One region of the Micromonospora sp. NBC_00617 genome, then DNA from elsewhere that is predicted to be linked to it. Evidence: riboswitches for the same ligand, from Rfam matches in the RefSeq annotation. Region 1 holds a riboswitch; each other region holds the start of a gene.
What was found. A riboswitch is a leader RNA that binds a small molecule or an ion and turns the genes downstream of it on or off. The one in region 1 is predicted to bind S-adenosylmethionine.
Positions count from the first base shown of each region.

Region 2: another riboswitch for S-adenosylmethionine. It lies ahead of thrC (threonine synthase); the one in region 1 lies ahead of OG505_RS16860 (ABC transporter substrate-binding protein).
Region 3: another riboswitch for S-adenosylmethionine. It lies ahead of OG505_RS29445 (aminotransferase class V-fold PLP-dependent enzyme); the one in region 1 lies ahead of OG505_RS16860 (ABC transporter substrate-binding protein).

Region 1 is NZ_CP107751.1:3,686,901-3,696,443, forward strand. Features, by position in the region: gene OG505_RS16820 (glycogen debranching N-terminal domain-containing protein) at 1-145, opposite strand, end outside; gene OG505_RS16825 (SCP2 sterol-binding domain-containing protein) at 142-531, opposite strand; gene OG505_RS16830 (DUF664 domain-containing protein) at 615-1,124, opposite strand; gene OG505_RS16835 (2'-5' RNA ligase family protein) at 1,204-1,719, shown strand; gene OG505_RS16840 (MFS transporter) at 1,948-2,916, opposite strand; gene OG505_RS16845 (hypothetical protein) at 3,268-3,453, shown strand; gene corA (magnesium/cobalt transporter CorA) at 3,470-4,597, opposite strand; gene OG505_RS16855 (amino acid transporter) at 4,827-6,767, shown strand; SAM riboswitch class IV at 6,851-6,962, shown strand; gene OG505_RS16860 (ABC transporter substrate-binding protein) at 7,326-8,138, shown strand; gene OG505_RS16865 (amino acid ABC transporter permease) at 8,178-8,957, shown strand; gene OG505_RS16870 (amino acid ABC transporter ATP-binding protein) at 8,954-9,543, shown strand, end outside.
Region 2 is NZ_CP107751.1:6,327,618-6,337,160, reverse strand. Features, by position in the region: gene paaN (phenylacetic acid degradation protein PaaN) at 1-669, opposite strand, end outside; gene OG505_RS29370 (GNAT family N-acetyltransferase) at 720-1,739, opposite strand; gene thrC (threonine synthase) at 1,996-3,282, opposite strand; SAM riboswitch class I at 3,293-3,428, opposite strand; gene OG505_RS29360 (DoxX family protein) at 3,586-4,035, opposite strand; gene OG505_RS29355 (DUF4232 domain-containing protein) at 4,524-5,114, shown strand; gene OG505_RS29350 (ABC transporter permease) at 5,104-5,997, opposite strand; gene OG505_RS29345 (alpha/beta fold hydrolase) at 5,997-8,861, opposite strand; gene OG505_RS29340 (hypothetical protein) at 9,237-9,543, shown strand, end outside.
Region 3 is NZ_CP107751.1:6,348,576-6,358,118, forward strand. Features, by position in the region: gene OG505_RS29420 (hypothetical protein) at 62-598, shown strand; gene OG505_RS29425 (FAD-binding oxidoreductase) at 609-2,009, opposite strand; gene OG505_RS29430 (DUF4031 domain-containing protein) at 2,066-2,350, shown strand; gene OG505_RS29435 (metal-dependent phosphohydrolase) at 2,322-2,978, opposite strand; gene OG505_RS29440 (FUSC family protein) at 3,117-4,319, shown strand; partial or broken gene OG505_RS29445 (aminotransferase class V-fold PLP-dependent enzyme) at 4,493-4,924, opposite strand; SAM riboswitch class IV at 5,004-5,124, opposite strand; gene OG505_RS29450 (PrsW family intramembrane metalloprotease) at 5,148-6,629, shown strand; gene OG505_RS29455 (hypothetical protein) at 6,646-6,813, opposite strand; gene OG505_RS29460 (GroES family chaperonin) at 6,906-7,244, opposite strand; gene OG505_RS29465 (AI-2E family transporter) at 7,403-8,701, shown strand; gene OG505_RS29470 (ATP-dependent DNA helicase) at 8,831-9,543, opposite strand, start outside.

The DNA.
Region 1 (9,543 bases):
CGACGGTGAGCACCCACCGGGACAGGAAGCGGGTGTCGAACGAGAAGAGCCCGACCGGCGCCTGCGGTTCGACCTCCATGTCGCCCTGGGCGTCGCTGATCGCGAACACGTTGCCGGCGATCACATGCACCTGCTCCTGCCTCACGGTGACCCCTCCTGTCTCGCGAGGGCCGCCCGGCCCAGCGCACGGGGATGCCGGGCGTCGGCCGGACCGGGGAAGATCCGCCGCAACAACAGCAGCAGTGCCATGTCGCCGCGCACGGTCAGCTCGTTGCGCAGCAGCGCCTCGGCGAGGTGCAGCTGACCGCTGGCCAACTGGTCGAAGACCGCCCGATCGGCGCGGACCAGCAGGTCGGCGTCGTCGGCCGACCGGGTCACCTGGACGTGCTGGTCGGCGATGGTCAGGTACCAGTGATCGGTGCAGCCCTCGCCGCGCATGTCGAGCCGCAGCGTCCCGGCAGTGGTCTCGGCCAGATCGGGGCGCCGGCTGGCGTCCAGGTCCTGCAGGAACCGCGCCGCCGTCGTGTCCATCAGGTCACCTCCCGCATCTCCGCAGGATCACCCGGCGGGGGGTGAGCGGGAGTCACCCGAACCGGGTGAACCGGGGACGCGGGTCAGTCGGCCTCGACGAGGCCGCGGACGTAGGCGGCCTGCCCGGCGTGTTGCAGGTCGTCGTCGGCGATGCTGACCAGCCGCACGCCGAGAGTGACCGGCGGGTCCCACGACTCGTCGACGACGCGGTCCAGATCCGCCGGGCGCAGCCCGGCCAGGAACGTTCCGGTACGCGCTGAAACCGCCTCGTAGTAGTCGATCAGCGCCTGCGCGCTCTCCGGCCGGACCTCCGCCACCTGCGCGGGCGTGTGGCCGTAGCCGGTGTTGTGCGGGTCGGCGGTGAGCCCGAACCGCCCCGCCCAGTCCCCGCTCATCCAGATCTGCTCGGCGTCGAGCAGGTCGGCGACGTGGTGGTCCTGGACGCGGGTCAGGTGCCAGACCAGCCACCCGACCGGGTTGGCGCCCTCGCCGGGCGCCCGGCACAGCTGCTGCGGGGTGAGGCCATCGACCGCCGCGCGGACGAGGTCGGGCAGCCGGTCGTACGTCTCGGTCAGCAGGTCACTCACGTCCACGGGGCACGCCTCCTGGTCGGTTTCCGATCACGGTACCGCCGGACACCGACAGCCAGACCTCGGCCGCTACGGTGATCACGTGGTCGCGGCGCTGGAGCTGTATCTGGACCCGGATGCCACCCGGCGGATCCGGGTGCTGTGGGACGCGTTGGAGGCCGAGGGCGTGCAGAGCATGCGCTCGCTGCTGGAGCAGCGGCACCGTCCGCACGTCTCGCTCGCGGTCGCGCCGCGCTTCGATCCCGCCCAGGTAGCGGAGGCACTGCGCGGCACCGTCGTGGCGGCTCCCCTACGACTCGACTTCCAGTACGCGGGGCAGTTCGTCGGGCGGGTGCTCTGGCTCGGCCCGGCGCCTACGCCGGAGCTGCTGGCGCACCACCGGTTGGTGCACGGCCGGCTCGCCGCCGCCGGCATCGGCCTGGTCGAGCACTACCAGCCGGGGCGCTGGGTGCCGCACTGCACGCTGTCCATGCGGGTGCCGAACACGCTGATGGCCGCCGCGGTACGCCGCTGCCTGGAGGTGCTGCCAGTCGCCGCGACAGTGGTCGGTGCGGCTCTCACCGACCACGCCCGCGGCATCGCCCATCCGCTGCCCTAGACCAGTAAGTCCTGACTCAAGACGGGCTGGGGTTGCGGCGAAGGCCGCTGGCCATCCGCTGTGGCCGCCCGCAGTGTCGATGTGCTGTTGAGCGGTATACCTCAGAGGTATGAATATGACTCTGAGGTATACGGCTCACGACCACATCCGCCCGCACGGAGGTGACCATCGGTCACCGCCGGCCGTCGGCTGCGCCCACCGTCCAGCCAGGGTTGGAAATTACTCGGATTAGGCCGCGTCGCGTCGCCGCCGCGAGACCGTCGCCCCGGCCGTCGCGGCGAGCGTGACCGACGCGCCGGCCACCAGCAGCAGGCGCGGACCCAGCGGGGCGAGCACCCCGGCCAGTCCGGCGCCGAGCGAGGCGACCCCCACCGGGAAGCCGGGCACTGCCGCGCAGAGCGCGACAGCCACCGCGCCGAGCGCCGCCCAGCGGAACGTGAGCCGCTCCGGCTCGCCGGTCAGCGGGAACGCCGTGACCAGGAGCGCGGCGACAAGGTTTCCGCCCCCGTAGGCGGCGGCGAGCAGCGCACCGGAGGCCGCCTCCCGGCCGAGGTCCGCTGCCAGCATGACGGCGAGCACCGAGATCGCCCCACCGGTGAGCGCGCCGACCATGGTGACCCCGGTGACCCGGCGCAGCGGCCCGGGCCCGAGCAGCACCCGCAGGCCGCCGCGCGCGGCGGGCACGGTCCGCGCCGTACCGTGCCGTCCGGGCACACGCGCCGGCAGTGTGCCCACCAGGACCGCCGCGACCACTGTGGCGGCGGCCAACCCGAGCAGGGACATCCGGGGTCCGGCCACGGCGGCGAGCACTGCCACGAGGGCCGGGACGGCGCTGCCGCCCACCCCGTACGTCACCGCGTCCCAGCCCTGACCCCGGCGCTGCGCCCGCTCGTCTGGGGCGAGGAGCGCGGCCAGCCGGCTGCTCAGTCCCCCCGTCAGCAGCGGCCCGCAGGCCCCGGCCACGATCAGCAGCGCGGCAGGCACACCGACCGGCACCCGGCCGAGCAGCAGCGCGGCCAGCGCGACAGCTCCGGCGTACGTGGCGAAGGCGGCGGCCAGCAGGCCCCGCCCGTCCCGTGCCCGGTCCAGCGGGCGGGCGAGCAACGGCCCCAGCAGATGCGGTGCGGTCAGGCAGGTGGCCAGCAACCCGCCCAGCAGCGCCGGACGATCGGCCCCGACCTCCGGCAGGGTGGCCAACAGGACCACCCCACCGCGGCACCGGCGTCCGCACCCCGGGCGAGCGTCGCCGCGACGAGGTAGGGGGGCAACGCCCGGCGTCCGGGAACGGCGGGTGCGGCCGTGTCGAGAGCTTCACTCACCCGTGCCTCGCTACCCACTCGGCCAGTCGATGCACCATCGAGGGCGAGATGTCCGGTTTGGCGGGCGACAGTCGGGAAACCGAAAACAGGGGGTGCGGATGCGGCCGGGCGTGGGATGGTTCGACGTGGATGCCGTACCGGTGGTGACCCGCGCGAGCGGGCCGCCCGGCGGGGGCGCGGGCGCACACCGCGCCGCCCGCGGCGGCTTCGACGAGGAGAGGCAGGGCCCATGCAGGCTCAGCGCAGGCCACCGCGCACGGAGCGGAGCCAGACCAGCCACGACCGGACCGGTGGCGGGATGACCGGGGCGGCCACGCCCCTGACCATCTGGGCCGCCGCCGTGCTGCTCGGTCGCATCGCCGCCGGTGACGATGACAGTGAGGACGAGCGGCACATCCTGCGCGGCATCGAGTGAGCCTCGCGCCCCGCTCCTAGAGCCAGCCGCGCCGCTTGAAGACCAGGTAGAGGGTTCCGCAGACCAGCAGCATCAGCAGCAGCGCGAACAGGTAGCCGAAGCGCCAGTTCAGCTCCGGCATGTGGACGAAGTTCATGCCGTACACGGTGCCGATGAGCGTGGGGGCGAACAGGATCGCGGCCCACGAGGAGACCTTCTTCAGCTCCTCGTTCTGCGCGTAGCTGGCCGCGGTCAGGCTGCGCATCTCCTCGTTCTGCTGCTGGGAGACGAGGGTGGCGTTGACGGTGAGGATGTTCTGCAGCAGGTGCCGGAACCCGTCCACCCGCTCGACCACCTGGGTGAGGTGGTCGGTCACGTCACGCAGGTAGCGGCGCAGTTCCTCGTCGGTGCCGTAGCTGCCAGCGCCGGTGGCCAACGCGTCGAGCATGGTGAGCAGCGGCCGGGCGGCCCGCTGGAACTCGATGACCTCCCGGCTGAGGCCGTAGATGCGCCGGCTGGCGTTCGGGTCACCCCCGAAGACCTGGGTCTCGATCTCGTCGATGTCGTTCTCCAACCCGGCGACCACCGGCGCGTACCCGTCGACGACCTGGTCGAGGATCGCGTACAGGACCGCCTCGGGCCCCTGGGCCAGCATCGGCGCGTCGGCCTCCATCCGCCGCCGCACCGCGGCCAGGTCGGGGACCTCGCCGTGGCGGACCGTCACCACGAAACCGGGCCCGATGAACAGGTGCAGTTCGGAGAACTCGACCTCCTCCCGCAGGTCGTCGTAGCGGGCGGCGCGCAGCACCACGAACAGCGTGTGCCCGTACCGCTCCAGCTTGGGTCGCTGGTGGGCGTTGATCGCGTCCTCCACCGCCAGGTCGTGCAGGCGGAACTCGCGCGCCAGCGAGGAGATCTGGTCGATGTCGGGCCGGTACAACCCGATCCAGGCCATCGCCTCGTCCTGCTCCTGCAGGCAGGAGTACGTCTCGGCGAGACCGGCCGGCGAGGCGAAGCGGTGTCCCCGGATGTAGATGGCACTGTCCACCATGCCACCGGCGGGCGGGGGCGGCTCCGGCGGTGGCGGCACGCCGACGCGGGTCTCGTGCTCGTCGAGCTGACGGCCGAAGCCACCACCCGGGCGGAAGCGACGGCCGCCGACCATGACCCGCTCCTTTCCCGGTGGCATCCGATCCGGCGGCCTCCCGGCCCGACCGGGCGATTCGGTGCGGGGCGCGCCGGAGGCGCTGCATCCCCTCTGCCCCCGGCCCGAAACCCTCCGACTCGCCGGCCGTTCCCCACCCGGGACGGGCGGGTTCGGCGTACCTGGAACGGGCGCGTGTGGCCGGGCGGATACTCGCGGTGACCATGGGCGGAGGACGGGGGAAGCGCCGGTGCAGGGCGACAGGCGCGCCGGGCGGCTGCGCGGTTGGCTGCTCGAGGGCGGGACGGAGCGGGCCGCGCGGCATTCCGGCCCGGGCGGCCGCCCGCCCGAGGATCGGCACCACCCGTGGTGGAAGGTGATGTGCCTGACCGGTGTCGACTACTTCTCGACGCTGGGCTACCAGCCGGGCATCGCGGCGCTCGCGGCCGGGGCGCTGTCGCCGGTGGCGACGCTGGTGCTGGTGCTGGTGACGCTGCTGGGCGCGCTGCCGGTGTACCGGCGGGTGGCGGTGGAGAGCCCGCACGGTGAGGGCTCGATCGCGATGCTCGTACGCCTGCTGAGCTACTGGCCGGGCAAGCTGTTCGTGCTGGTGCTGCTCGGTTTCGCGGCCACCGACTTCATCATCACCATCACGCTCTCGGCGGCGGACGCGACAGCCCACATCGACGAGAACCCGTTCTGGCCGAGCGGGCTCAAGGGACACGAGGTGCCCCTCACGCTGCTGCTGGTGGCATTGCTGGGCGCGGTGTTCCTCAAGGGATTCGGCGAGGCCATCGGGATCGCCGTCGTCCTGGTCGCGGTCTACCTGGCGCTGAACGCGGTGGTGATCGCCGACGCGCTGTGGCGGGTGGTGACCCACCCGAGCGCGGTCGGGGACTGGACCACCGCGCTGAGAACCGGGCACGGCGATCCCCTGCTGGTGGTCGGGCTGTCCCTGCTGGTGTTCCCGAAGCTGGCGTTGGGCCTGTCCGGTTTCGAGACCGGGGTGGCCGTGATGCCGCACATCCGGGGGGATCGCGAGGACTCGGAGGACCGGCCGCTGGGCCGGATCCGGGGAGCGCGGCGGCTGCTCACCACCGCCGCCGCGACGATGAGCGTCTTCCTGATCACCAGCAGCGTGACCACCACCCTGCTGATCCCGCCGGAGGCGTTCAAGCCGGGCGGGCCGGCGAACGGCCGGGCGCTGGCCTACCTGGCGCACCAGCACCTCGGCGGCGTGTTCGGCACCGTCTACGACCTGTCGACGATCGGGATCCTGTGGTTCGCGGGCGCGTCGGCGATGGCCGGGTTGCTCAATCTCGTACCCCGGTATCTGCCGCGTTACGGCATGGCCCCGACCTGGGCGCGGGCGGTACGGCCGCTGGTGCTGGTCTTCACCTCGGTGGCGTTCCTGATCACGGTGGTCTTCTCCGCCAGCGTGGACGCGCAGGGCGGCGCGTACGCCACCGGGGTCCTGGTGTTGATCACCTCGGCGGCGACGGCGGTGACCCTCGCGGCGCGACGACGGCGGCAGCGGGGACGGACGTACGCCTTCGGAGCCATCGCGCTGATCTTCGTCTACACCACCGTGGCGAACGTCGTGGAACGCCCCGACGGCGTCAAGATCGCCGCCTGTTTCATCAGCGGGATGATCCTGGTGTCGGTGCTGTCCCGGCTCATGCGGGCCTACGAGCTGCGAGTCGACCACGTCGAGCTGGACCCGGCCGCCGCCCGGATGATCGACGAGCGGGCCACGCGTCGGATCCGCCTCATCGCGCACGAGCCGGAGCGCCGCGACCCGGCCGAGTACCGCGCCAAGCTGGCACAGACCATGGCGGACAACGAGTTCCCCGACGACAGCGACGTCATCTTCGTCGAGGTCCACGTCACCGACCCGTCGGACTTCGAGACCGAGCTGCTGGTGCGCGGCAGCGTGGCGCACGACAGCTACCCGGTGCTCAGCCTGACCGGCTCCTCGGTGCCCACCGCGCTCGCCGCCCTGCTGCTGGAGATCCGCGACCGGAGCCGGCGACGCCCACACATCTACTTCGAATGGAGCGAGTACGGCCCGGTTCGCAACATCCTGCGCTACCTGGCGTTCGGGCAGGGCGCCATCGCCTCGGTCACCCGGGAGATCCTGCGCCGCCAGGAGCCCGACCCGCGCCGCCGGCCGCACGTGCACGCCGGTTGACCTGCCGGTCGAACCGTCGCCGACGGTGAGCGTGGTCATAACCGCTGGACGATCCACCGGTCGGAGCTGCTAGCCTCGGCGCAGGTCATGAGCGCCAGCGCGAAGCCCCGGCTCGCTGGCCGGCAACCCTCCTCCGCGGTGGGGTGCCCCGGGTGAAGACCAGGCACCGGCAGAACGCCGGCGCAAGCGTGGCCTGGCACCCAGGTCAGCAACAGACCCGGGAGACCGTATGCGCATTCTCAGCCCCACGCCACCGGCCGGTCGGCTCACGCCGACCCTGACCCGGCGTCGCCACGTGGACCTGATGCGGATGTGCAGCGCGGCGTGTAACCGCCACCCCACGCGCTAACTCCCCCTCCCCGTCCCTCCCGGGCGCACCACGCCCACACCCGCGACCCTCGCGTCGATCATGAAGTTGTTGCCCGCCCGACCGGCGTGTCGGGGCAACAACTTCATGATCGACCGGGTCAACGCACCCTTTTGGAGACACCTGTGCGATCTTTTTCTGGTTTGAGCCGGTTCGTTGCCGTTGGGGCGGCCCTTGTGGTTGCCGGCGGATTGGCCGCTTGCGGTGGCGACGACTCGTCGGGCGCCGCCGGCAACCCGTACGGGCTGGCGCAGGCCGGCGTGCTGCGGGCCGGCACGCTGACCGACGCCCCGCCGAACGTGTACCTCAAGGACGGTAAGTTCACCGGCTTCGACAACGACCTGCTGACCGCCGTGGCCGGCAAGCTCGGCCTGAAGGTCGAGTTCGTCGGCACCGACTTCTCCGCGCTGCTCTCCCAGGTCAACAACCACAAGTTCGACGTCGGCAGCTCCTCGATCACGATCACCGAGGCGCGGAAGAAGACCGTCGACTTCGGCAACGGCTACGACTTCGGCTACTTCGGGCTGGACGTGCCGGCCGGCTCGCCGATCACCGGGTTCGACCAGCTCGCCGGCAAGCGGGTCGTGGTGGTGCAGGGGACCGTCCAGGACGACTACGCCACCGGCAAGCAGCTCGACCCGGTGCGGGTGCCGGACTACAACGGCGCGATCAACCAGCTCAAGGCGGGCACCGCCGACGCGTGGATCGCCCCGGCGGAGATCGGCGAGAAGTCGGCCGCCGAGAGCAACGGCAAGATCACCGTGGCGGCCAAGCAGCTCAGCCCGGCGCCCACCGCGTACGCCGTGGCCAAGGGCAGCGACAAGCTGCGCGAGGCGCTGAACAAGGGCCTCGACGAGGTGATCGCCGACGGCACCTGGAGCCGGTTGCAGGCGCAGTACTACCCGGGCCGCCCGATCCCGGCGGACTTCACTCCGGGCAGCGGCACCGTGGCGGCGCCGTCCGCGTCCGCCGCGCCGTCGGCGTCGGCGTCGGCTGCGTCCTGAGCCGGTGACGAGCGAGCGGGGCGGTAGGAGAGGCGACCGATGGATCCGTTGAGCACCCTGTGGGAGACCTTCTTCGACGCCGACGCGATGCGCGAGGCGCTGCCCGAGATGCTGACGGTCGGGCTGCCCAACACGCTGATCCTGGCGGTCTCCGCCGCCCTGCTCGGCACGGTGTTCGGCCTGCTGCTGGCCGTGGCCGGCATCTCCCGCAGTCGGTGGCTGCGCTGGCCGGCGCGCGTCTACACCGACGTGTTCCGGGGGCTGCCGGCCGCGGCGACGATCCTGCTGATCGGCGTCGGGCTGGCGCCGTTCGGCATGCAGGTCTGGGGACCGGACCCGTACCCGCTGGGCATCCTCGCGCTGTCGCTGATCGCGGCGGCGTACATCGGGGAGATCTTCCGCTCCGGCATCCAGTCGGTGGAGGCGGCCCAGTTGGAGGGCGCGCGGGCACTCGGCTTCTCCTGGGCCGACGCGATGCGGCTGGTGATCATCCCGCAGGGTATCCGGCGGGTGCTGCCCGCCTGGGTCAACCAGCTCATCGCGCTGATCAAGGACTCCAGCCTGGTCTACTTCCTCGGCCTGGTGGCCAGCCAGCGGGAGCTGTTCCGCATCGGGCAGGACTATGCGGCCACCACCGGCAACGAGTCCGCGTTGCTGCTCGCCGGGCTCTTCTACCTGGCGTTGACCGTCCCGCTGACGCATGTCGTGAACTGGATCGACCGGCGGTTGCGCCACGGCCGGCCGGCCACCGCATCCGCCGACGACGAGGACGAGGACGACCCGGCGCTGGCCGGGGCCCCGGAAGGAGACCGGCGATGACCACCACCGCGACCACCACCTCGGTCAGCCTCCAGGCCCGCGACGTCCACCTGGCCTTCGGGCCGAACCGCGTCCTGCGCGGCGTCGACCTGACCGTGCGGCGTGGTGGGACAGCCTGCGTGATCGGGCCGTCCGGGTCGGGCAAGTCCACTCTGCTGCGTACCCTCAACCGGCTCATCGAGCCGGACCGCGGCGACGTACTGCTGGACGGGCGCAGTGTCCTGCGCGACGACCCGGACGCGCTGCGCCAGCGGGTGGGCATGGTCTTCCAGCAGTTCAACCTCTTCCCGCACATGAGCGTGCTGCGCAACGTCACCCTGGCACTGCGCCGGCTGCGCAAGCTCAGCGAGGACGAGGCGGTGGCGGTCGCCCGCGCCCAGTTGGAGCTGGTGGGGCTCGCCGGCAAGGCCGATGCGCGGCCGGCGCAGCTCTCCGGTGGTCAGCAGCAGCGGGTGGCGATCGCCCGGGCGCTGGCGCTGCGGCCCGAGGTGATGCTCTTCGACGAGGCCACCTCGGCGCTCGACCCGGAGCTGGTCAAGGGGGTGCTCGGGGTGATGGCCGACCTGTCCGCCGCCGGAATGACAAT
Region 2 (9,543 bases), 2.6 Mb from region 1:
CGAGGCGAACAGCCCAGGGTACGAGTTCCAGGTCGGGAAGGTGTTGCAGCCGATCACCAGCGCCACCCCACGCGGGACCACGTGGAAGGTCTTGGTCATCCGCAGCGGGTCACCCTTACCGGCGGCCTTCTCCCAGCCGGCCGTGCCGGGGTGCCGGGTCATCTCGGCGTACGCGTACGCCAGCGCCTCCAGGGCCCGGTCCAGCGCGTGCGCGCCGCCGGCCTGGAAGGCCATCACGAACGCCTGCCCGCTGGTGAACTGCACCGCGTTCGCCAGCTCGAAGATGTGCTTGTGCAGCCGGTCCAGGATCTCCAGGCAGACGCCCACGCGGGCCTGCGCGCCGGCGTCGCGCCAGGCCGGCAGCGCGGCGGAGGCGGCGGCGATCAGCTCGTCGGTGCCGGCGTGCGGGTAACGCACCGCCAGCTCGACACCGAACGGGCTCGTCTCGGTGGCGATCCGCTCGCCGGTGCCCGGCTGGTCGAGCGGAAAATCACCACCGAGGTACGCCTCATAGGCGGCCTTGCCGTCGGCGGCGGCGGTCTCGCCGTACACGCGAGGGCTGGGGGACTCGGGATAGGCGGACCAGTAGCCCCGCTCCGTGATCGCGGTCAGCGCACGGTTGAGGGTGTCGGCGTGCCTGTCGTACAGGGGATGCGGGGTCTCCGTCATGCCAGCCATCATGCCTGAGTCCGGTCCGCGAGCAGTAGCGCCGATACCCGTCAGAGGGTGAGCTGCCAGTTGTTCCAGGCGTCCACCGGGCGGAAGCCGAGCTGCTCGTTGATCGCCACCATGTAGCTGTTGCTGGCGGCGTTCCAGGTGTCGATGACGCGTACCGCCGGCTCGTGGGTGAGCAGGTGGTGCAGGTTCTCCGCCTTGGCGATCAGGCCCAGGCGATGCCCACGGTGGGCCGGGTCGACGATGGTGATCTGCTGGAAGGCGTGCCAGTCGGCGGAGGCGCCCACGTCGAGCAGTGTCCAGGCGACCAGTCGACCGGACGCTTCGTGCCGCATCCCGAGGTGGTAGCGCCGCCGGCCCCGGGCGTCCAACGCGCGCTCGTTGCCCCGGATGCGCTCGGCGTCCACCTGCTCCGGTTCCCACTGCACGTCGCCCATGGGCGCATCCATCAACAGCCGGCTGTCCAGGTAGGCGACGTCCGCCACGTACTCCTGCGGCGTGGTGCCCTGCCAGCAAACCGACCGGTAGCCCTCGGCCCGCGGCTTGGCCTCGGCGAGCGCCGCCCGCAGGGCGACCCGGTCGATGTCGGCGATCTCCAGCCGGCGACGCACCTCGGCCAGGGCGGACTGCGCGCCGGTCGAGGCGGCGAACGCGTCGCCCGCGCCGGAACGGGCCGCACCGCCCGGCAGCGCGCGGACGGTCATCGCGACCACCCGCTTGCGGCCGTGCTCCCGCAGCAGGCGCACCCCGTACTCGTGCAGCGCCCGGCCGACGCCGCGCCGCCGCAGCTCGGGAAGCACCGTCAGCTCGGCGGTGGCGTTGTCGGTGTTGTCGAGCTGCGGCAGGTCGAGCTGGAGGTAACCGGCCGGCACCCCGTCCAGCCGGGCCAGTGCCCAGAGCGATCGGGTGCCGGGTGTCGGCGTGTGGAACAGCGCGTCGAAGCGACGCCGGCAGAAGGGCGGGAAGTCCGGAAGGTCGACCTCGTTGGCCGCCATGCCGACCCGGTACGCCTCGTCGACCGCGGCCCGGTCGGCGCCGTCGAACGACGTGATCGTGATGCTCATGCCGTGGAGCCTGACAGTCGCAAAAGCGATGGGGCCAGCGAATTATTCGCTGGCCCCATCGGACGTGGTCGGGAGGGACACTCGCACAACGCCTCCGGCGTTGGGTCGCAAGAACTTAAAAAGTCTCCGGCGAAATGCCCTCCCGCACGGAGCATTTTGCGCCGTCCGGTTCCTGCCGTCAAGTCCAGACCGGCGGGTTTTCCATACTCACAGCGAAAGCCCAGTTACGGGCAGGTCTCCCCCGGCGGCCCGAGGGTCAGCCGAGGAGGCCGGCGTCGCGGGCGGCGCGGAGGCTGGGCTTGATGTGGTGGGTCGGGCCGACCTGACTCGCCACCGCGTCGATGGTCTTCAGGCCCTCGCCGGTGTTGAACACGACCGTCTCCGCCGTGGGGTCGAGCCGCCCGGACTCGACCAGCTTGCGCAGCACCGCCGCGGTCACCCCGCCCGCCGTCTCGGCGAAGACACCGGTGGTACGGGCCAGGTCGCGGATGCCGGCGCGGATCTCGTCGTCGTCGGCGTACTCCATCCAACCGCCGGTGCGCCGGACCGCCTCCAGGGCGTAGAGGCCAGCGGCCGGGTCGCCGATGTTGAGCGACTTGGCGATGCCGGTGGGCTTGACCGGGGTGATCGTGTCCGTGTCGGCGTGCAGCGCGGCGGCGATCGGGTTGCAGCCGGCCGACTGGGCGCCGAAGACCTTCCAACCGCCGGCCGGCGCCTCGACCAGGCCGATCTCGACCAGCTCGGAGAACGCCTTGTCAATCTTGGTGAGCAGCTCACCGCTGGCCATCGGGATGACCACCTGGGCCGGGATACGCCAGCCGAGCTGCTCGGCCACCTCGTAACCGAGGGTCTTGGAGCCCTCCGCGTAGTACGGCCGGACGTTCACGTTGACGAACGCCGTGTCCTCGAATTCGTCGGTCTCCACCAGTTCACCGCAGAGCCGGTTGACGTCGTCGTACGAGCCGTCGATGGCGACCAGCTCGCCACCGTAGACGGCGGTGGTGATGACCTTGCCCTGCTCCAGGTCGCTGGGGATGAAGACCACCGAGGGCACACCGGCGCGGGCGGCGTGCGCGGCCACCGAGTTGGCCAGGTTGCCGGTGGACGCGCAGGCGAACCGGGTGAAGCCGAGTGCCTTCGCGGCGGTCAGCGCCACCGAGACGACCCGGTCCTTGAACGAGTGGGTCGGGTTGGCGCTGTCGTCCTTGACCCACAGCGGCGCCGTGATGCCCAGCTCGGCGGCGAGGTGCGGGGCCGCCACCAGCGGGGTCAGCCCCGGGTCGAGGGTGACCCGGGTGGCCGGGTCCTGGCCGGCGGGCAGCAGCGCGGCGTACCGCCAGATGTTCTTCGGGCCCGCCTCGATCTGCTCCCGGGTGACCGTGGCCAGGGCCGCGGTGTCGTAGTCCACTTCGAGGGGGCCGAAACACTCGTAGCAGGCGTGCTGGGCGGCGAGCGGGTAACGGGCCGAACAGGCGCGGCAGACCAGGGCGCGGGCGGGGCTGGCGGAGGTGTCGATGCCGGAGGCGGCGAGCGTCGACGTCATGTCGAGAGTCCTCTCATCTTTCCCCGCACCGCACGGTGCGGCGGGGACGGAATTGGCACCTGCCCCGCGGGTCGCTCAGCGGTGAGCGCGCGGGGTGGTTGCCGGGGCGTCGTCGGGCCGTATCCCTCAGCCCCTCTGGATGAGGTATGCAGTTGTGCCGTCGAGTCTAGGCAGCGTTGCCTGTCGCCTCCACCGGGTATCCCAGGGAGTGGGTCAGCGGGCGGCCACCGCCACCGCCGACGACCGGGCGCGTCGCCGGAGCCGCCGTGTCGAGGCTCCGGCGACGCGCGGGTACGGGTGCGGTCAGGCGGAAACCGGGCTGGGGTCGGTCACCGGGGCCGATGGAGCATCGGCGCGACGCCGGGCGAACAGCGCGTCGAGCGCCCAGGGGCCCGAGCCGAGTGCCGCGACCAGCAGGAACGACCAGCAGAAGAGCGCCGACAGCTCACCGCCGTTGCGCAGCGGAAGCAGGCCTTCGGGCTGATGGACCACGAAATAGGCGTACGCCATCGAGCCGGAGGCGAGGAGCGCGGCGGGCCGGGTGAAGAGCCCGGCCAGCACCAGCGCGCCGCAGATCAGTTGGATCAGCGCGGCCCACCAGCCCGGCCAGGAGCCGAACGGTATGGCCGCGCCGGTCATCGGATTGCCGCCGAACAACCCGAAGACCGAGGACAGGCCGTGCAGCATGAACAGCAGGCCGGTCACGATGCGGAACAGGGACAGGGTCGGCCCGCCGAGCCGAGAGACGTTCATGGAGACCTCCATCGAAGGGAACAGATCTCTTCAATGGTGGGCCAAGAATGTATCGAGGTTAATAACTTCCTTGCTGGTGGGAAAATCCCCGGTCGGAATATATCGCTGCAATGGGAGCGCTCCCGCCCAGAACGTGCCGCCGGCCGAGGTGGCCGTACAGCCTGTCGAGCTGCTCGTAGCGCCGGTCGGGGTGCCGGTAGTGCCTGTCGAGCTGCCCCAGGTGTGGGGCGTGGGGCGTAAGACCATCGGCGAAGAGGAACGCATCGTCGGTGGCACGTCTCATGACCGTGGCTGGCGCGCAGGGTGATCATCCACTCCATATCGCCGACCTGGGGGTTTCCACGTCGCGGGATGCCGCCAGGTCGGCGGAGTGGAGTGGATCACCGGTCTCCCGTGACGCGGTAGGCCGGCGGGTCGACACGAGAACCGGCCCAGGCGAGCGCGGGGCCGGCCGGCGGCGGGACGCCCGCGTGGGCGAGGATCGGCGGATGATCTCCCTCGGCACGGCAGCACGGCGACGGGCCAGCGCGGCGGTCGCGGCAGCCTTTCTGCTCGCCGCCTGCACACCCGGCGACCATCGGGGCCAGGGCGGTGACCCACCGGCCACGCCCGGCACGACCTCGTCGGCGAGCGGCGACCCGGCCGCCGAGTGCCCGGCCTCCGGCGTTCGGATCCGGTCCACCGGAGGGGACGCGGCGATGGGCCTGCGCGCCCTCGGCCTGGAGCTGGTCAGCTGCGGCGACCGCCCCTACCAGCTCAACGGGTACCCGGTGGTGTGGGTCCTGAACGAGCAGCGCAAGCCGATCATCCTGCGGGTGGTGAACGGCGCGAAGGAGATCACCTCGGGCTTCGACCAGCCGCCGCAGCCGGTCACGCTGCACAAGGGCGAGCGGGCCGTCGCCACCGTCCTCTGGCGCAACCTGGTCACCGATTCGACAGTGGTGGCCACCGCCGGGGCGTACCTGACGGTTGCGCCCGCCGCCGGTCAGCCGGCCGAGGAGGTCGACCCGCACGGCCCGGTCGATGTGGGCAACACCGGCCGGATCGGCGTGAGCGCCTGGCGGCAGGCTACGACGTGATGTCCTTGCGGGTGAACCGCCAGAACGCCAACCCCCAGAACAGCGTCGCGTAGCTGATCGCGGAGATGCAGCCGCGTACCACGTCGTCGGTCTGCACCGGTGTGGACAGCAGCCCCAGCCAGGCGGTGCTGAAGTGGGTGGGCAGGAAGTCGCGCAGACCCCCCAGGGCGGTGATCTGGTCCAGGATGCTGGACAGGATCCAGAGCAGGACCGCTCCGCCGACCGCGCCGAGCGCGGCGTCCGTCGTCACCGACAGCAGGAACGCCAGGCCGGCCACCACCAGGAGTACGACCGCCAGGTAGCCGAGCACGGCCAGCAGCCGGAGCAGCCCCTCGGTCGGCTCCAGCTCGGCGGCGACCGTGCTGCGCAGCGGCGACCAGCCGTAGCGCAGTGTGCCGGCGACCAGGGCGGTGCCGGCCAGCAGCAGCAGGGCCAGCCCCGAGTAGGCGAGCGCGACCACCAGCTTCACCGTCAACAGCCGGGCCCGGGGCACCGGGATGGCCAGCAGGTAGCGCAGGCTGCCCCAGCTTGCCTCGCTGGCAACCGTGTCGCCGCAGAACAGCGCGACGACCACGACCAGCAGGAACGACGCCGACACGAAGATCGAGAAGAGGGTGAAGTTGAGCCCGCCGGAGGTGGCCAGGTCGACCAGGCTGGCGAACTCGTTGTTGCCGTTGTCGTCGTCGCCGGAGTTGAACTGGAAGGCGACCAGGATGATCAGCGGCAGCAGCACCATGAACCCGAGCGCCAGCTGGGTCCGCCGCCGGGACGCCTGCCGGCGGAACTCCGCCGCGAAGGGCATGGTGGCCGAAGGGCGGTAGCCCTGGGCCGCACCGGCCGGGTCGGTGACGCCCACCGGCGCCTCGACGGAAGATCCAGCCATCACCGGTCACCGCTTCCCCGAGAGTTCTCGCCCACCAGGGCGAGGAACGCGTCCTCCAGGCGTCGGCGGGGCACCACCCGGTTCACCCCGATGCCGGCGCGCACCAGCTCCGCCACCACCTCGCTGCGGGCCGTGCCGTTGGTGTCGACCACCAACTGCCCGTCGCTCTCGGGCAGCACCCGTACGCCGTGCAGCCGGTCCAGCACCGCCCGCGCCGCCACCGGATCGGTGACGTCGAACAGCACGCTCGGCGACTCGCCCACGATCTCCTGCACCGGCCCGGACGCCACGATCCGGCCCTTGTTCACCACCACGGCGTGCGTGCAGGTCTGCTCCACCTCGGCCAGCAGGTGGCTGGAGACCAGCACCGCCCGACCGTCGGTGGCGTACCGCTGCAGGACCCGGCGCATCTCGGCGATCTGCGGCGGGTCGAGCCCGTCGGTCGGCTCGTCCAGCACCAGCAGTTCGGGGAGGCCGAGCATCGCCTGGGCGATGGCGAGCCGCTGGCGCATGCCGTGGCTGTAATTCTTGATCTTGCGGTGCACCGAGTCGCCCAGCCCGGCGATCTCCAGCGCCGCGTCGAACCGCGCGTCCTCCCACGGCCGCCCGGTGGCCTTCCAGTACGCCCTCAGGTTGTCCAGACCCGACAGGTGCGGCAGGAAGCCCGGCCCCTCCACCAGCGCGCCGATCCGGGACAGCACCGGCGAGCCGGGCACCAGCCGCCGGCCGAAGACGTAGATCTCCCCCGCCGTCGGCTGGGTCAGCCCCATCAGCACCCGCAGGGTGGTGGTCTTGCCGGCCCCGTTCGGCCCGAGCAGGCCCACCACCTGCCCCGGGTGCACCTCGAAGTCCACGTTCGACACCGCGACGAAGCCGTCCGCGTACTCCTTGCGCAGCGCGCGCACGGCCAGCGGGGTGTCCGCGTACTCCGGATTCACCGAGCGGTCCTGGCGGCGGTGCCGGCGGCGGACCACGGCCACGACCACGACGAGCCCGATCACGATGGCGGCGAGCAGGCCGGCGAGCACCCAGCGCCAGATCGTCGCCGCGGTGGGGATCGGCTCACCGTCGACGGTGGGCAGGCTGACCGCGCCGTCCGCCGCCACCGTGTAGACGGTGGGCTCGGCCGGCGTGGTGTACGCCTGGTCGGAGCTGGCCACCACCAGTCGCAGCCGGTGTCCGGCCTCGATCCGGCGGACGATCCCCGGCAGCGTCACGGTGACCGGGCGGGCGTCCTGCACCCGCTGCGGCAGGCCGGTGAGCCGGACCGGGGCGACCAGCCCGTTCGGCAGAGTCGCCGCGCCGTCCTTGTCGACGTCGTAGAGCTTGACGAAGAGCACCGCCTCCCCGGTCGGCGAGGCGGCCCGCACGGTGACGGTGGGTGCGCCCGCCACGTCCACCGCCCCGGTCAACGGCGCCGACTCGAAGCGCGCGTGCTGGCCGGGCACGTCGCCGGCCACCCCGTCCAGCAGCGAGGTGAGGCCACCGGCGAAAGGAATCGAGGAGATGGCGGCCGGGTTGCCGTTCGGCGGGTTCGCGATCGGCTGCGCCGGACCGGCGACCGGCACCTCCCGGCGGGCGTTACCGGTCAGGCCCGGATAGTCGGCGCGGCGGAAACCGGTGGCGACCAGGCCCCGATCGAGCGCGTCGAAGCCGGCGATCCGCGACCAGGTGAAGTCGTCGCCGGGCGCGTCCCCCTCGCCCTTGACGTAGTGGTCGAGCCACTGGACGGTCAGGAACTTCACCCGGTCTTCGTCCGAGCGGGGTCCACTGCCACCGTCGTGACCGCCGGTGAACCAGGCGACCCGGACCGGGGTGCCGGCGGCGGCGATGCCCTTGGCGTTCGCGTCCGCCTCACCGAGCGGGAAGAGGGTGTCCGCCTCACCCTGCACCAGCAGGGTGGGGGCCTTGATCCGGTCCAGCACGCCCGCCGGGCTGGAGCGGCGCAGCAGGTCCACGGCGGCCGGGTCGGCGCGGCCGGCGGTGGCGATCCGCAGATACGCGGCGCACACGTCGGCGGCGAATCGTCCGCAGGACGGGTCGGCGGCGCCGGCCGGGGCGCCACCGGGAGCGGTGCCCGGGCCCTCGCCCGGCCCCGGGCTGGGCGGGCCGGCCGACGCCGGCGCCCCCTGCGGCTGGGCGGCTGTCGTACCGGAGAGCCCGGCCGGGCCGGAGCCCACGTTGCCGCCCCCACCGAAGAAGAGACCCGCCCAGCCCTTCTTGAACACGCCCTCGGTCGGTGCCGCACCGGTGCTCTCCGGCAGGAACGCCCGGGACAGGTCGTTCCAGGTGATCATGGGGACGATCGCGTCGACCCGACGGTCCTGGGCGGCCAGCAGCAGCGCCAACCCACCGCCGTACGAGCCGCCGACCACGCCGACCTTCGGATCGCCGGGGGCGTCGGTGCGCACCTCGGGCCGGGCGGCCAGCCAGTCCAGCAGCCGCTGGGCGTCGCGCACCTCGTAGTCCGGGTTGTCCAGGTGGATCTCGCCGCCGCTGCGGCCGAAGCCCCGCGCCGTCCAGGTCAGCACCGCGTAGCCGCGCCCGGCGAACTCCTCCGCGTCCGAGCGCACCGACTCCTTCGTACCGCCGAACCCGTGCGCCAGCAGCACCGCCGGCACCTTCCGGCCGGACGAGGCGTCGTCCGGCAGGTAGAGGGTCGTGTCCAGGTTCACCGGCTGGTCGCCGGAGGGCCCGGAGCGGACGGTGAGCATCGCGCTCTCGGTGCGTACGCCCGATCCCTGTGGCCACACCGCCCAGGTCACGGCGGCCGCCAGCAGCACGACGACCGACGCGGCGGCGATCGCGCGGCGGCGGGTGGGCAGGGCACGCCGGAACCACGCGGCCGGCGAGGGCGGTCTCATGCGGCACACGGTACGGGCCGCAGGCTGAGCGTTGGCTGAGATCCGCCGTACGTCCGTCCGGTTGCTCCGATCGGTGATCCAAATCGGTGCGACCGCGCATGCTCCGGCGCGGCCGGGTGAGTTGAGTTCGGATCCTGTGAATTCCGATCTTCCGCGGATATCCCCCTCGATCCCTTCATGTCACACGCATCGACGGGACACAGTGTGCCCGGAACCCTGACGATCGGTGACATCGCTCGAACTGACGCAAACCTGACTCACCGGCAACCGGTTGGCCCCCACCGGGTTCGGTTAGTTTTCCGGTCCGGTGGACGGGACTTGTCGGCGAGCCCGACGCCGCGCTGTTCCCCCGCCCGACGCCGGAGGAGACACACCATGACAGTCCCCGCGCCGCGGGCCCGTCGACGGACGTCCATGCTGGGCCGGTCGTTGCCGCTGCTGCTCATCGTCGCGCTGCTGGCGCCGGTGGGGCTGCTGTTCGCATCCACCTGGCGGCAGACCGGCGACGATCGGAGCCTCGCCGACTCCGAACGACTCGGCGTGCAGTACCTGCGCGCCCTGGCCCCGGTCACCGAGGCGCTGGTGGAAGCCCAGTCCGCGGCCGTCGCCGGACGCCCCGTCCCCGGCGAGCCGCTGAGCCGCGCGGTCGAGCAGGCCGCCACGGTGGACGCCCGCATCGGTG
Region 3 (9,543 bases), 2.7 Mb from region 1:
TATCGATACCGGCCCGGATGGTGGTTTCGAACGCTACCTACGGTGGGGTAGGTTTCCGCGCGTGCTGTACCGCGCGCGCCCCCGTCTCCTCACCCCCCTGCTTGCCGTGGCGCTCGCCGTCGCCCTGGCCGGGTGTTCGCTGTTCGGCCGCGACGACGCCGACGCGCCGGTCGCCCAACCGCCGGCCGGCTCGGCCGCCGGTGTGCCGGCACCCGACATCCCGACGACGGTCGCCGCGGGCCAGGTCAGTCTGATCCAACGGCTCGGCGCCGACGCCCCGCTGCGCACGTTGAGCGTCGAGCGGGACGGCTCGTGGCAGTGCCTCGACTGTGCCGGCGACGGGGTCACCTCCCGGGGCAGGCTGGCTGCGGAGCAGACCGAACGCCTCCAGGTGCTGCTCGCCGACCCCCGGCTCGCCGAGGAGACCGACCAGGTCCGGCGGTACCGGACCACCTGCATCGACGCGCTGACGTCCAGCCTGCTCACCTCGTCCGGGCTGATCACCTCGCAGGACTGCCCGGGTGAGGAACGCCCGACGGTGGCGGGGGAGATTCTGTTGCTGCTCACCCAGGCGACGCCCGCCGAGGTCAAGGGCTGACGTAGCCCCCTCAGAGCACCTTGCCCGGGTTGAGCAGGCCGGCCGGGTCCAGCGCCGCCTTGATGGCCTGATGCACCCGGACGCCGACCGGGCCGATCTCGGCCGCCAGCCAGTCCCGCTTGAGCAGCCCCACACCGTGCTCGCCGGTGCAGGTGCCGCCCAGGGCCAGGCCGAGCCGCATGATCTCGTCGAACGCCCGCCGGCCCCGCTCAACGCTCGCCGGGTCGGCGCGGTCGACGACGATGTTCGGGTGCATGTTGCCGTCCCCGGCGTGCCCCACCACACCGATCGGCACGTCGCAGTCCGCCGCGATCCGGGCCACCCCGTCCAGCAGCGCGGCGAGCGCGCCCCGCGGCACCGCCACGTCGTCGATCACCAGGCCACCGCTGCCATCCGGGTGGGTGTCGGCGGCGAACTTCTCCATCGCCGGGTGGGCGAGGCGGCGAGCCTGCAGCAGCGCCGCCGCCTCCAGCGCGTCGGTGGCCGCGTAGACCTCCTCGGCGCCGGCCGCCTCGCACACCTCGGCCAGGGCCGCCAGGTCGTCGCCCGCCCGGCTGCCGGTGTCGGCGGCAGCCAGCAAGAGGGCCTGCGCGTCGGTCCGCAACCCCATCGGCTGGTACGCCTCGATCGCCCGCAGGTGGGTCTGATCCAGCAGTTCCAGCAGGCTGGGCGTGAGGCCCCGCGCGGCGATCTGGGCCACCGCCGTGCCGGCCGCCGCAGTGGAGCCGAAGACCGCGACCAGGGTCAGCGAGTCGGCCGGGGCCGGCCGCAGCGCCACGGTCACCTCGGTGATCACCCCGAGGGTGCCCTCCGAGCCGACGAAGAGCCGCGTCAGGTCGTAACCGGCCACCCCCTTGGCGGTACGCCGCCCGGTGCGCAGCACCTCGCCCGAGGCGAGCACCACCTCCAGGCCGAGCACGTACTCGGTGGTCACGCCGTACTTCACGCAGCACATGCCGCCGGCGTTGGTGGCCACGTTGCCGCCGATCGTGGACGACTCCCAGGAACCGGGGTCCGGCGGGTACCAGAGTCCCTGCTCGGCGACCGCCGCGGCGAGCGCGGCGTTGACCACGCCGGGCTGGACCACCGCGATACGGCTCACCGGGTCGATCTCCCGGATCTCGTCCATCGCGACGGTGCTGATCACCACCGCGCCGTCCACCGCGTTCGCCGCGCCGGCCAGCCCGGTCCGTGCGCCCTGCGGCACCACCGGTACGCCGTGCCGTGCCGCCGCCCGGATCACCGCCACCACCTGCTCGGTGCCGCGCGGGCGGGTCACCACGAGGGGGACGCCGGCCGCGCAGAGGTCAGCCTCGTCGCGCTGGTGCACGCGCAGCAGGTCCGGGTCGGTGAGCACGGCGTTCTCGCCCAGGGCGGCGCGCAGGTCGTCGAGGAGTCCGGTGGGGGCCATGCCGCCGAGGCTAGGTCGCCGACCACCGATCATCAACGCGGGCTAGCTTGGGCACCATGCTCTACCTGGACCGACCGGCCTGGCCGTGGCGCGGTCGACTCTGGTCGCACCTGATCAGCGACGTCTCCTACGCCGAGTTGCACGCCTTCGCCGAGGCGCTGGGCGCACCCCGGCGCGGCTTCGACCGGGACCACTACGACATCCCGGCCGACCGGTTCACGGCGGCGGTGTGGCTCGGGGCCCGGGTGGTGCCGAGCCGGGAACTCGTCCGGTTGCTGCGCGACGCGGGATTGCGTCGCCCGAAGCACCTGGTCAAACCGGGTCCGTCGGCGGCCCGCTGAGTGCCGCCAGCTCACGGCGCAGGTTGCCGCGGGCTGGTTGCTCCCACCGGTCGGCGAGCGGCGGTAGCCGGAACAGCGCGGGCAGTGCCAGCAGCCCGGTGAGCACGGTGGCCCGTCCGGTTCGGAAGGCCGACTCGGGCACGTGCGCGTACTCCCGCCGGATCGCCGCCGCGTAGCGGTCGTAGGCCGCCGGCGGCCCGGCCAGCACGGCGAGGTCCGCGTCACAGAGCAGGGCGCCGTTGCGGTCGCGGGGGCCCACGGCGTGCCCGGCGGTGAGCAGGACCAGCCGGCACACCTCGGCCACCGCGGGCGCCGGCACCCCGAGCCCGGTGAGCAGGTTCCCGGCCAGCGCGGCGCTGTCCCGCTCGTTGGTGTCGCCCGGGGCCCGCGGGTCGTAGACCGCGTCGTGGCACCAGGCGGCCAACCGGACCAGGTCGGGCCGGTCGGCCAGCGCGGCGTGCCGGTCCACCACATCGAGGACGACGCTCAGGTGCGTCACCGTGTGGTAGTGCCGGTGCGGCTCCCGCCACCGGGCGAGCAACTCCTTTCCGGCCTGGGTGGAGCGCTCGTCGGGTCTCGCTCCGGCGTCACGGACCGCCGCCCGCCACCGGTCCAGCAGATCGGCCACCGCCCGAGTCTGCCGTATCGGGGCGCGGTACGCGGCAGGGAGGATTCAGGGGGTCCGCCACGGGTAGTCGCGCCCATGGCGGTGGCCCGGGACAAAAAACCTCCGGTGGTGCGGCGTACCCCGCTGCGCGAGGGCCTGGTGGACGTCGACGGGGCGCGCATCGCCGAGGCCACTCAGCAACTGCGGCAGCGGGGCCGGGCCACCCTGCATGACCGTCTGCACCGGGTGCGGATGGCGGGTGGGCTGGCCGTCCAGGCCGGGTTGGCAGCCGGGTTGGCGTACCTCATCTCGCACAAGGTGCTCGGCAACCCGCAACCGGTCTTCGCGCCGATCTCCGCGGTCGGCACGCTTGCCGCGTCGGTCGGGCAGCGGTTCCGCCGGACCGTCGAGCTGATCGCCGGGGTGAGCGTCGGGGTGTTCGTCGGCGACCTCCTGATCTACTTCCTCGGCACCGGCGCGTGGCAGCTCGGCCTGGTGGTGACGGTGGCGATCCTGCTCACCATCTTCGCCGGGGCGAGCGTGGCCATCGTCATCCAGGCGGCGGCCACAGCGGTGCTGATCGTGACGTTGAGCCCATCCACTGAGAACCTGGAGATCCCGCGCTTCGTCGACGCGTTTGTCGGCGGCGGCATCGCGTTGCTGGTGACGGCGGTCCTGCTGCCGCTGAACCCGCTCCGGGTGATCAACCGGGCCGCCCGACCGGCGCTGGACCTGCTCGCCGCCCAGCTCGACGCCGCCGCCGACGGGCTGCGCGACCGGGATCGGGCCGGCATCCAGCGGGCCCTGGAGCGGCTGCGCAACAACAAGAACGAGCTGGCCACCCTGGCCGAGGCGATCGAGGGCGCGAAGGAGACGGCCACCCTGTCGCCGGCCCGCTGGCACCGCCGCGGCGAGCTGACCCACTACGCGGAGGCGGCCGACCCGATCGACCGCGCGATGCGCAACAGCGGCACGCTGATCCGCCGGTCCGTCACCCTGATCGAGGACGACGAGCCGGTGCCGGATCCGATGCCGGACGCCATCGGCCACCTCGCCGAGTCGGTCCGGCTGCTCAAGCACGAGTTCGCGGCGGGCGAGGAGCCGCAGAAGGCACGGGAGCGCTCGCTGCGGGCCGTCAGCGAGGCCGGCCGGGCGTACGGGGCGGGAGTCGGCTTCTCCGGGAGTGTCGTGGTCGCCCAGATCCGAACCACGGCGAGTGACCTGCTGGTGGCCTCCGGGGTCGAGCAGGAAGAGGCGAACCGGTGGATCCGGACGGCCTTCGGGGAGCAGGAACGGCCGGTCGGCGAACCGGCCGAGCCGGGGGAGGCGCCGAAGCCACCCACGGCCCCGCCCATCGGCTGAGCGCCGGCGGCGGGCGTCCGGGGCCGGACTCAGCCCAGCGCGGGACTCAGCCCAGCGCGGGACTCAGCCCAGCTCGACTCAGGCCAGCTCGACTCAGGCCAGCTCGGTGAGCGCGGCGAGCAGCCGGTCGACCTGGGCGGCGGTGCTGCCCAGGCCGATGCTGACGCGCAACGCAGGGCGGCGGCGAGAGCGCGGACCGCCCCGGCCGGGTCGGCGGGCACTGGCAGGCGCACCGAGCCGCGTGGCCAGGGCAGCAGGTTGGCGTGGTGCTCGCCCGCGAAGGTGACGACGGTCGTGCCGGCGGGCAGCGCCCGGGCCAGCAGGTTGAGGGCGTCGGTGGTGTTCCGAGTGAAGATCACGTGGTCGTCGGCGCGGGCGCCGAAGAAGTCGCCGACCGTCTGCCGGGCCCGTTCGTAGGCCAGGGTGCAGCGCCGCGACAGCGCTCCCGCGCCGCGGTGCACGCTGGCGTACCAGGGAAGCAGTTCGGTCACCGCGTCGGCCGCGGCCCGCGCGCACGGCGCGGTGGCCGCGTAGTCGAGGTTGATCTCGCCGGGTACGCCGAGCACGTCGAGCGGCGCCGACGGCTTGGGCGCGACGGTGGGCAGGGCGGGCAGCGAGGGTACGAGGGTGACGGACACGCCGGAACCTCCGGGGTCAGGGACCCCGGGTGTGCTGTCGGGACGGGGTCCGCGCTTGCCCAGCACGCCGATCGGGCTGGGCCTGGTCATCACCCGGGGCACCCCACCGCGAACTCGACGAGGGTTGCCGGCCAGCAAGCCGGGGCTTGACGCTGGCGCTCGTGACCTGCCGGCAGCGTAGCGGCTGTGGATGCGACCGGACCAGCCGGCGGCGGATGGCTACGCTGACCGCATGGCCGACACCCCGCCCGGTGCACCCCTGCCGTCGTCGCCGCTCCCGCCCGCGGTACCGCCCGCCGGCGCGGCGCCCCGGATGCCGCTGCGCCGACTGGGCTGGCGGCGGTTCCTGGTGCTGGCCGGGGTGGTGCTGTTCATCGCCGCGTGCGCGGTCTTCATGGTCATCCGCCTCGGTCAGTCGCTGGGCCTCGACGCGCTGCTCATCGGGGTGGTCGCCGCGATCCTGCCGGTGCCGGTGCTGGTCGCCTGCTTCCTCTGGCTCGACCGGTACGAACCGGAACCCCTGAAATACCTGATCTTCTGCTTCGCCTGGGGCGCGTTCGTCTCCACCGCCGCCTCGCTCACCGTGAACGAGTTCGCCGCCGGGCGGTTCGCCGCCTGGGGGCTGCCGGCGGCGCTGACCGGCGTGCTGGTGGCGCCGTTCATCGAGGAGCTGACCAAGGCGCTCGGTCCGATCCTGCTGCTGGTGTTCCGGCGTCGGGAGTGGTCCGGCATCACCGACGGCCTGGTCTACTGCGGGCTCTCCGCAGTCGGCTTCGCGATGGTGGAGAACATCCTCTACCTGGGTGGGTACGGCTACGCGGCCGGCGCCGACCGGTACGGCCCGGCGACCGGCGCCCAGCAGGTGATCGCCATCTTCATCGTGCGGATCCTCCTGTTCGGGTTCGCCCATCCCCTCTTCACCTCGATGACCGGTGTCGGGCTCGGAGTCGCCTCGCGCACGGCCGACCGGCGGGTCCGCGTGCTCGCCCCGATCGCCGGCCTGCTGCTGGCGATGATGCTGCACGGCACGTGGAACCTGCTGCCGACGTTGACCCAGGCCACCGGCGAGGCGGTGATCATGCTGTACGGCTTCCTGGGCCTGATGGTGCCGGTGTTCTTCGGCACGGTCGGCCTGGCCCTGTGGCTGCGCGCCTGGGAGGGGCGGCTCACCGAGCGGACTCTGCCCGACTACGTGCGCGCCGGCTGGTTGAGCCCGCCCGAGGTGGCCGCCCTGAGCAGCCTGGGCCGTCGGCACGCCGCCCGTAGCTGGGCCCGCCGCGTCGCCGGGGACGCCGGGGTGCGGGCGATGCGCGGATACCAGCTCGCCGCGACCCGGCTGGCCCTGCTGCGCGACGGAACGCTTCGTGGTCTGGACCGTAAGCCCGCTGACCGGGAGCGGACGGTTGCCGAGGAGCGGCAACTGCTGGAGGCGATCACGGCGTACCGGTCGTACTTCGTGGGTCGCGACCCACAGGCCCCGGTGGGTGTCTGGGACGGCAGTCGCTACCACCTGCGCTTCCCGGACGGCACGCAGCGGTCGGTGGACGCGCCCGACGAGCCGGTCGTGCCGGTCCCGGTGGTGCTCGCCCCGCCGCCGCCCCCGATGGGCTACGCACCGGCCGGCTGGCACGGTCCGCGCCCCCCGGCGCCGTGGCCGCCCGGTCACCCCTGACGGGCGCTGGCGGGGGTCAGGTCATCAGGGTGGTGAGGAAGTCACCGAGCCCCTGCGCCATCGCCATCATCGCGGCTCCGACCGCCTTGAACATCTGCGCGGCGCCGTCCGGCCGGAACGCCATGAAATAGATCAGGAACGCGACGCTGCCCCAGGCCAGCAGTTTCTTCACGAATACCGGCATCGTCCCTCCCCAGGGCCCACGGTCGCCGACTGGCTTCCCGCGCCACGGGCTGGCAAACGGCGCGGTGACGCCCGCCGGCCAGGGGAGGTGCGTCAGAGATAGAGACCGGTGGAGTCGTTGTCGACCCGCTCGGCGGCCACGGCGTGCACGTCGCGCTCTCGTAGCAGCACGTACCCGCGGCCGTGCAGCTCGACCTCGGAGCGGTCGTCCGGGTCGTAGAGCACCCGGTCGCCGGAGACGATGGCGCGGACGTTCGGCCCCACGCCGACCGCGGTGGCCCACGCGAGGCGCTTGCCGACCGCGGCGGTCGCCGGGATGACGATGCCCGCGGTGGAACGGCGCTCGCCCTCGCTGCCGTCCATGCGTACCAGCACGCGGTCGTGCAGCAGGCGGATCGGCAGGCCGGAGTCGAAATCCTGGTCGGCGGTCACGGGGCAGACGCTACCGTGTCCCGGGTGACCGGCCGCCGGTGGTTACGCCCCTGGCCGTCCGGGCACTGCGTGGCGGAACTGCCCTACGGTGTGGGAAACGCACGTATGCTGTCCGACCTGTCGCCGTGGGCGGACGATTCTTCTGCCAGGAGGTGCGCTTGAGCCGCTTCGAGCGGGTACGCGGGCGGCTGCGCCGCGCCTACCGGTCAGGACAGGAGTCGGTTGGCGCGGCTCAGGAGACGCCGAGCGACGCGCCGGAGACGGCCGGGGTGGCCTCGCCGGCCGTTCCCGGGCCCGCCGCCCCGCCGACGGCCACGGTCGTCGGCGCGGAGCCTCAGGTGGACCTGCACAGCTCGACCTCCAGCCGGGACGACGCCGACGTGCCGCACGGGCTGCGGATCGCCGCTGCCTGGTGCTGGCGGCTGATCGTGATCGGCGCGGTGGCGTGGGCGCTGCTCCGGATCATCGGCACGGTCCGGATCGTGATCATCCCGCTGGCCATCGCGTTGCTGCTCTCGGCGTTGCTCGCGCCGGCCGTGGGTTGGCTGCTGCGCGCGCGGTTGCCCCGTTCGCTGGCGACGGCCGTGGTGCTGGTCGGCGGTCTGGCGGGCGTCATCGGCACGCTGACCCTGGTGGTGAACGAGTTCATCCAGGGCGTACCGGAGTTGAGCGAGAAGTCCTCGCAGGGCGTCCGGCAGATCCAGAACTGGCTGAAGACCGGCCCGTTGCACCTGTCCGACACCCAGCTCGACCGCTACATCGAGGAGGCGCAGGGCTGGATCAACGACAACACCTCGAAGTTCACCAGCGGCGCGCTGAGCACCGCGGCGACGCTGGCGGAGGTGCTGACCGGCACGCTGCTGGTGCTGTTCGCGACGTTCTTCTTCCTGCGGGACGGCAACAAGATCTGGCGTTTCCTCGTCCGGCTGTTGCCGGTGGCCGCCCGGTGGAAGGTCGACGACGCCGGCCGCGCCGCCTGGCAGACCCTCGTCGCGTACGTCCGCGCGACCGTGCTGGTCGCCTTCATCGACGCGGTCGGCATCGGCATCTTCCTGGTCATCTTCGACGTTCCGTTCGCCTTCCCGCTGGCGGCGCTGGTGTTCCTCGGCGCGTTCATCCCGATCGTCGGTGCGGCGCTCTCCGGTGGGGTGGCGGTGCTGGTGGCGCTGGTCGACAGCGGGCCGGTCACCGCGCTGATCATCCTGGGCGCGGTGATCGGTGTGCAGCAGGTGGAGGGGCACGTGCTCCAGCCCCTCATCATGGGCCGGGCGGTGGCCATCCACCCGCTCGCGGTGATCATCGGGATCGCGGCCGGCGTGGTGCTCGCGGGCATCACCGGCGCGCTGGTCTCCGTGCCGCTGATCGCGGTGCTGAACACCGCCGTACGCCGACTGGCCGCCCGCACAGTCCCGGACACCCCACCCGACGCCGTGGTAGTGGCCTCACAAGCCCCCTGACCCCACCCCATTCGCTCCGCGATCTTGCACTTTTTGTCGTGGCATAAAGGGCGTACCACTCCATATCGACGACAGAAACTGCAAGATCGGCGCGGGGTGCGGCGCGGGGGTGCGGGGCGGGGGCGGGGGTCAGGTGGTGGCTAGGCGTTTCAGGGCGCCGCGGGCTACCTCGGGGCGGGTCGTGTACCAGAACGGGGGCAGCGAGCGGCGCAGGAACGGCCCGTAGCCGCGCGCCGTCTCCAGGCGCGAGTCGAGCACCGCGACCACTCCCTTGTCGCCGGTCGCCCGGATCAGCCGGCCCACGCCCTGCGCCAGCCGGACCGCCGCGATCGGCACGCTGACCGCGGCGAAACCGGAGCCGCCGCCCGCGTCCACGGCTGCGGCGCGGGCCGCCGCGAGGGGTTCGTCCGGCCGCGGGAAGGGCAGCCGGTCGATGACCACGAGCTGGCAGGCGTCGCCCGGCACGTCCACCCCCTGCCAGAGCGACATGACCCCGAACAGGCAGCTGGACCGCTCCTCGCGGAAACGGCGGACCAGCAGCGGCAGCGCCTCCTCGCCCTGCAACAACACCGGCAGGTCGGTCCGCGCGCGCAGCAGCTCCGCCGCCTGCTGCGCGGCCCGCCGGGAGGAGAAGAGCCCGAGAGTACGACCACCGAGCGCCTCGACGAGCCCGAGCAGCTCCTCCCCGGCCGCGTCAGGCAGCCCGGAGACGCTGGGCCGGGGCAGGTGCGCGGCGACGTACAGGATGCCCTGCCGGGCGTAGTCGAACGGCGAGCCCACGTCCAGCGAACGCCAGCCCGGCCCCTCCGTCGCTGGCACGACGGACCCCGGGTTGGTGTCGC